2 regions of the Mycobacterium sp. NTMscope_MAC_12 genome follow, and region 1 is predicted to be linked to the other one. Evidence: predicted binding sites of a transcription regulator. Region 1 holds the regulator's gene; the other holds the start of a gene.
What was found. The regulator LexA, encoded in region 1, represses DNA repair genes until DNA is damaged. The targets are predictions, from matches to a motif close to CGAACANNTGTTCG.
Positions count from the first base shown of each region.

Region 1 (3,404 bases):
CCGGTTGCGGCACGCGAAGATATCCCGTCTCGGCGTGTAACGGCTTGCCGTCGGCCACCGCCTTGGTTTTCTGGGCGTAGGCCAGAAATGGTTTGCCCACATGGGCGAACGTGACCTCTTCGAGGTAGTCGAACGGCGGGATCGTCGGGTATTTGCCCGCACCCTGGCCGACCCAGGTGCCCAGGAGCGGGGCCAGGGCCGCGAGGTCGGGATGCAACTCAGGGGGCATGCACCGAGCCTAGCGGGCCGCCCAGCGAGCGCCCGGCGAGATCCGTCAGCCCGGAGTGGCCACTCCGCGGTGCTCACGAAGCGCCTGGATCTCGCGCTCGAAGTCGTCCGCGGATTCGAAAGAGCGATACACGGAGGCGAACCGCAAGTACGCCACCTCGTCGAGATCACGCAACGGCCCCAGGATGGCCAGGCCGACCTCGTGGCTGGGGACCTCCGGGGAAGCCACGGCGCGCACGGTGTCTTCGACCTGCTGGGCCAGCAGATTCAGCGCGTCGTCATCCACCTGACGGCCCTGGCAGGCCCGTCGGACTCCGCTGATGACCTTTTCCCTGCTGAAGGGCTCGGTGACGCCGCTGCGCTTGACCACCGCCAGGACCGCGGTTTCCACGGTGGTGAAACGTTTTCCGCACTCGGGGCACGACCGGCGGCGCCGGATCGCCTGCCCCTCGTCGGTTTCGCGCGAGTCGATCACCCGGGAATCCGGGTGGCGGCAGAAGGGACAGTGCATGACCGCTCCTTCACCGTGCCGACAACGGGGTACCGCAGAACTTTGAGCGTACCTGTGCGCTGACCTGCGCGGCTAACGGAGCCGCCGTCCGCGGGGCCGCGCCACGCGCGCCGGCCGCGTGCCGGGCCGGACCCGTTGTCGCACAACGGCCGTCAGCCGATCGGAGCGATCAGCGTTTGGCCCGCAACCAGCGTCGGCGAGTTCAGGTCGTTGAGCTCACGGATGCGGTCGGCCACCTGGGCGGCCGGCGCGTCGGGCGCCACGCGGTGAGCGACATCCTGCAGCGACTCCCCCGCGTCGACCCGCACGACGGCGAGCCGGTTCGGTACGGGCGCGGCCGAATTCGTCGAGTCACCGTTGAGTACCTGCCCGACATTCGCGACGAGACCCAGCCACAAGGTGATCGCCCCGGCGGCCAATGCCAGACCGACCGTCGTCAGCCACGTGACGGAGCGCCTGCGGTGCGGGGCGACCGACATCGCGACCCCGGTGCCGTAGTAACGCGTCGGCGCGCCCGCCGGCCGTGCCGGCGCGGGACGCCGCGAGCGGGCCAGCCCGTCCCTGCCGTACCGAACGCCCTGCACCGGTCCGTTGATCGGGCGCCGAAGACTGCTGGTACGCGGCGCAAGCGTGTGGATGATTGTCATCTGCGTTCCTCCGGTCAACTAGCTCTCGCTCGTGTGTTCGACTCTAATCGCTCGTGTGTTCGAAACCCGAACATTTGAGCGAAGCGTGTCGCACGAGCAAAACGCTAGATCACGCCACCGACAACTCCGTCGGCCTCTACCACTGTCACGAGGCACAAATACCCGATCTCGGCAAGAGTTACACATTTGTGATTCGGCCGATGGCGGCGTCTTTCCGGCCACGGCGCGCCGGGGCGACACGCAAGTCGAACACATGTTTGATTCTTGTCGGCGGTGCCGTTACATTCAGTGTCATGGGCGACAGCAACGACACTTCCCCGAACGACACCGGCCCGGCCGGAGCGGGCGGCCGGCTGCACTCCGTGGATTCCGCGCTGACCGAACGGCAGCGGACCATTTTGAATGTCATTCGCGCCTCGGTGACCAGCCGCGGCTATCCCCCGAGCATCCGGGAGATCGGCGACGCCGTCGGGCTGACGTCGACGTCCTCGGTGGCCCACCAGCTGCGCACGCTGGAACGCAAGGGGTATTTGCGCCGCGACCCCAACCGCCCACGGGCGGTCGATGTCCGCGGCGCCGACGACGACGTGGCGGCGCCCGCCACCGAGGTGGCCGGGTCGGATGCGTTGCCAGAACCGACGTTCGTCCCGGTTCTGGGCCGTATCGCCGCCGGTGGACCGATCCTCGCCGAAGAGGCCGTCGAAGATGTGTTCCCGCTGCCGCGTGAGCTGGTCGGCGAGGGCACGCTGTTCCTGCTCAAGGTGGTGGGTGACTCGATGGTGGAGGCCGCGATCTGTGACGGCGACTGGGTGGTGGTGCGCCAGCAGAACGTCGCCGACAACGGCGACATCGTCGCGGCGTTGCTGGACGGCGAGGCGACCGTCAAGACGTTCAAACGCGCCGGCGGTCAGGTGTGGCTGATGCCGCACAACCCGGCGTTCGACCCCATCCCGGGCAACGACGCGTCCGTGCTGGGCAAGGTCGTCACGGTGATCCGCAAGGTCTAGCGACCGGCGGCTAGTCGGCCCTGGTGAAGCCGTTGGCCAAGGCGACCTCTTCGCTGGACAACCAGATCTCGGGGAGCGTGTCCTGGTACAGGTCGCTGCCCGGCGTGTAATACAGGCCGTAACGAGCGCTCGCCTTGATCGGGTAGCCGTCGGGCGCCTGGTACGGGTCGTCGAGCGGCAGATGGATGGTCGGACGCCCATCCGGGCCCGCCAGCCCGTTGTCCGCGCCGTCTTCCTCGTCCGCGGCGGCGTGCCGCCCGCCGGATCGCTGCGCCGCGCCGGCGGCGAAGGCCGCGGCCTCGGCGGCCCCGGACACGTCGGGCTCCGCCGTGACACCCTCTTCGGGTTCGACTTCCGCATCCAGCACGGCGACGTCGGGATACTCATCCTCGGGGCCGGCGGTTTCCAGGGCACCGGTCACGGCCTCGGCGTCCGGCGGGGTGTGCGGAACGGCGACGTCGGGATACTCGTCCTTTGCGTACTCGTCCTCGACGTAGCCGGCGTCCGCGTAGTCGGCGTCGACGTAGGCGGCGTCATCCGCGGTCTCGGACTCGGCGACCTCGGGAACGGCGTCGGTGTAGTCGGTGTAATCGGCTTCGGCGTCGGGATAGTCGGCCTCCGACAGCATCTCCTCCGACACGACGGGGATGGAGTCGGTGTCGATCGCGTCGGGGTCCTCCTCCTCGAGCCCGTATTCGCTCTCCGTCGGAACCTGACGCTGCCAGCTGACCCGCGCGGTGGCCGCGGCCTCCGTCGGCCGCTCGGGTTCGTGCGACCCGCCGAGCGCGAAATGCTCGCTCGCGAGGTCGGGTTCCTCCGGCCCCCAGGGCGCGTCGGCCGCGTCATAGCCGTGATCGGGCGCGTAGCCGGCGGCATCCTCGCTCCCGGAGCGACGCCGGCGCCATGCGAACAGCACCCACACCAACACCACCAGCAGCACCAGGACCGGTATCGCGGCCAGCCACCACCACGAATGCCCGCCGAATTTGTTGGCGTGGGACGGCATGGCCG
Region 1 is NZ_CDRJYY010000001.1:3,577,079-3,580,482, forward strand. It holds gene AC0KS4_RS16310 (peroxynitrite isomerase) at 1-229, opposite strand, end outside; gene nrdR (transcriptional regulator NrdR) at 275-739, opposite strand; gene AC0KS4_RS16320 (LysM peptidoglycan-binding domain-containing protein) at 892-1,386, opposite strand; gene lexA (transcriptional repressor LexA) at 1,680-2,393, shown strand; gene AC0KS4_RS16330 (LGFP repeat-containing protein) at 2,404-3,404, opposite strand, start outside.

Region 2 (3,404 bases), 110 kb from region 1:
AGCACCGCCCGGTCCAGCCGATCCAGACCCAGTTCGTCGACGTCGTAGACCGCCAGCGCGGACTTGGCGACGTCGCGGGTGATCACGCCGTCGGCGCGCACCTCGGCGAAGTCCCGCACCCGGCGCAACAGCCGGTTGGCGATCCGCGGCGTGCCGCGCGAGCGGCGCGCGATCTCCTCGGCCGCATCACCGCCGAGTTCGATTCCCAGGATCCCGGCGGAGCGGGCCAGCACCCGCTCCAGCTCGGGGGGCTCGTAGAAGTCCATGTGCGCGGTGAAGCCGAACCGATCCCGCAGCGGGCCGGTCAGCGCGCCGGAACGGGTGGTCGCGCCGACCAGGGTGAACGGCGCCACCTCCAGCGGGATCGACGTCGCGCCGGGGCCCTTGCCGACGACCACGTCCACCCGGAAGTCCTCCATCGCCAGGTAGAGCATCTCCTCGGCGGGCCGCGCGATGCGGTGGATCTCGTCGATGAACAACACGTCGTGCTCGACCAGATTGGACAGCATCGCCGCCAGGTCCCCGGCGCGCTCCAGCGCGGGCCCGGACGTCAGCCGCAACGAGGATCCGAGCTCGGCCGCGATGATCATCGCCAGCGACGTCTTGCCCAGCCCCGGCGGGCCGGACAGCAGGATGTGATCCGGTGTGCCGCCGCGGTTTTTGGCCCCCTCGATGACCAGTTGCAGCTGTTCGCGCACCCGCGGCTGGCCGATGAACTCCCGCAGCGAGCGGGGCCGCAGGCTGACGTCGACGTCGCCCTCGCCGGGGGCCAGCGCGCCGGAGACGTCCCGGTCGGACCAGTCTTCCTCGGTGGGGGTCATCGAGACTTACCCAGCAGCGACAGGGCGGCGCGCAGCGCACCGGAGGTGGTCGCGTCCTGCTCGGCGGCCAGCACCTTGTCGGTGGCCTCCTCGGCCTGCTTGACGGCGAAGCCGAGGCCGACCAGGGCCTCCACCACCGGCCCGCGTATCGCGTGGCCGTTGAGACCGGTGGCCACGGACGCCGCGCCGGCGCCGGCCGCGCCCACCTTGTCCCGCAGCTCCAGGACCATCCGTTCGGCGCTGCGTTTGCCGATCCCGGGCACCCGGGTCAGCGCGGTGACGTCGCCGTCATGCAGCGCCTGGCGCAGCGCGCCGGCGTCGTGCACGGCCAGGGTCGCCATCGCCAGCCGGGGCCCGACCCCCGACACCGACAGCAGGGTCAAAAACAGGTCGCGGGTGTCGGTGTCGGTGAAGCCGTACAGCGTCATCGAATCCTCGCGGACGATCATCGCCGTGATCAGCCGCGCCTCGGTCCCGGTCCGCAGCGTGGACAGCGTCGACGGCGTCGCGTTCACCCGGTAGCCGACACCGGCGGCCTCGATCACCACATGATCGAGCGCCACCTCGAGCACCTCGCCGCGCACCGCGGCGATCATCGGGCGGCCTTCAGCTTGGCCCGGTACTTCTGCCGCTGCTCGGCGGCCAGCGCCTCGGCCGCCGCCATCCGGGCGATCATCGGCGCCCGCCAGCAGTGACAAATCGCCAGCGCGAGCGCGTCGGCGGCGTCCGCCGGCGTCGGTTTCGCTTGCAGCGCAAGGATTCTGGTGACCATCGCAGTAACCTGGGCCTTGTCGGCAGCGCCGTTGCCGGTGACCGCGGCCTTGACCTCGCTGGGGGTGTGGAAGTGCACGTCGACGCCCCGCTTGGCCGCCGCCAGCGCGACCACGCCGCCGGCCTGGGCGGTGCCCATCACCGTCGACACGTTCAGCTGGGAGAACACCCGCTCGATAGCCACGACGTCCGGCTGGTGGGTGGCCAGCCAATGCTCGACGGCGTCACTGATCTTCAGCAGCCGCTCGGCGAGCGGCGCGTCCGACGGGGTGCGCACCACGTCGACGTCGAGCGCGACGACGCTGCGCCCACGCCCGCTCTCGACGACCGACAACCCGCACCGGGTCAGGCCGGGGTCGACGCCCATCACCCGCATTACCCGCTCCCACCTAGTAGAACAGCTGTTCGATACCCTAGCGGCCGGCACCGACGCGCCCCGGGTGCGACACGCGGCGGCCACCCCGATTCCAGGCCGATTCCGGGCCGGGAGGTTACCGCGCCGGACCCGCGAAAAAGCTGTTAGCTTTAGCCCACGTTCGCTCAAGCATTGTGGCAACGGGAGGCTGCGCGTGGGATCTCTGCTGGTCATGCTCGCCATCGTGCTGTTCATCGCGTCGATCGTGGTGCTCGTCATCGCTTTGCGCCGCCCCAAGCGGCCGGCGCAGAGCGCCGGGCGCCCGGATCCGCTCGCGTCGGACGCGATGCCGCAGTTCGGGCCCCGCCAGCTCGGCCCCGGCGCCATCGTCAGCTACGGCGGCACCGACTACATCGTGCGCGGGTCGGTCACCTTCCGCGAGGGACCGTTCGTGTGGTGGGAACACCTGCTCGAGGGCGGCGAGCAGCCGATCTGGTTCAGCGTCGAAGAGGACGACGGACGGCTGGAACTGGCGATGTGGATCACCCGCAAGGACGTGCCGCTGCGGCCCGGCGATCCCTACGTCGTCGACGGCGTGATGTTTCACGAAACCGAACGCGGCCGCGCCTCCTACACGACCGAAGGCACCACCGGGCTGCCGGCCGGCGGCGAGATGGAATTCGTCGACTGCACCAGCGACGACGAGACGGTCCTGCTCTCCTTCGAGCGCTGGGCCGCGGACATGCCCTGGGAGGTGTCGACGGGAAAGTCCGTGTCCCCCGGCGAACTCACCGTCTACGCGGCTCCCCCGCCCAGCCCCGCCTAACGCGCGCGAGGTCAGGCCGGTGCCCCTTCATCAGCTCGCCGTGACCCCGGCGGACGTATCCGGGGAGCGGCTGGGACTCGCGCTCAACGCGCCGGTCCCCCCGCCGCTGGCCGCCTGCCGCCTCGAGCACCCGGGCGGCGCGGGGGCGTTGCTGCTCGGGGTGCTCGGCGCGTCGCACGTCGTCGCGGTCGAGCACGCCGCGGGCCGGTTCTCCGAGGAAATCTCTTGCACGGCACGCAATCTCGGGGCGGCCCTGCCCGAGAGCACCGACGCGCCCGGCTACCACCTGCAATCGGTCACCGACACCCGCGACGAGGCGGCCTTCCGCCGCCTCGCGCACGAGCTGCGGGGCCGCTGCGCCCGACGGGCGGGCTGGCTCGGCGGCACGTTCCCGGGCGACGACGCCGCGCTGACCGTGCTGGCCGCCGAGCCCGACGGCGCCGGATGGCGTTGGCAGACATGGCATCTGTACCCGGGGCGTCCGCCCGGCTCCGGCGGGACGGTGGTTCACACCGCGAGCCGGTGGCAACCGTGAGCCGAACCCGCCTGTTCGTGATCGCCGGTCTGCTGGCGGCCGGCGCCGTGGTGTGCCTGATCACCGGAATCATCTTGCTGCAGAAGAACATTGCGT
Region 2 is NZ_CDRJYY010000001.1:3,462,134-3,465,537, forward strand. It holds gene ruvB (Holliday junction branch migration DNA helicase RuvB) at 1-821, opposite strand, end outside; gene ruvA (Holliday junction branch migration protein RuvA) at 818-1,417, opposite strand; gene ruvC (crossover junction endodeoxyribonuclease RuvC) at 1,414-1,968, opposite strand; gene AC0KS4_RS15635 (DUF4178 domain-containing protein) at 2,162-2,773, shown strand; gene AC0KS4_RS15640 (DUF2617 family protein) at 2,793-3,308, shown strand; gene AC0KS4_RS15645 (DUF4247 domain-containing protein) at 3,305-3,404, shown strand, end outside.
Region 2: a site for LexA is predicted at 1,987-2,000, ahead of ruvC (crossover junction endodeoxyribonuclease RuvC). Genes of this name have one in related genera too.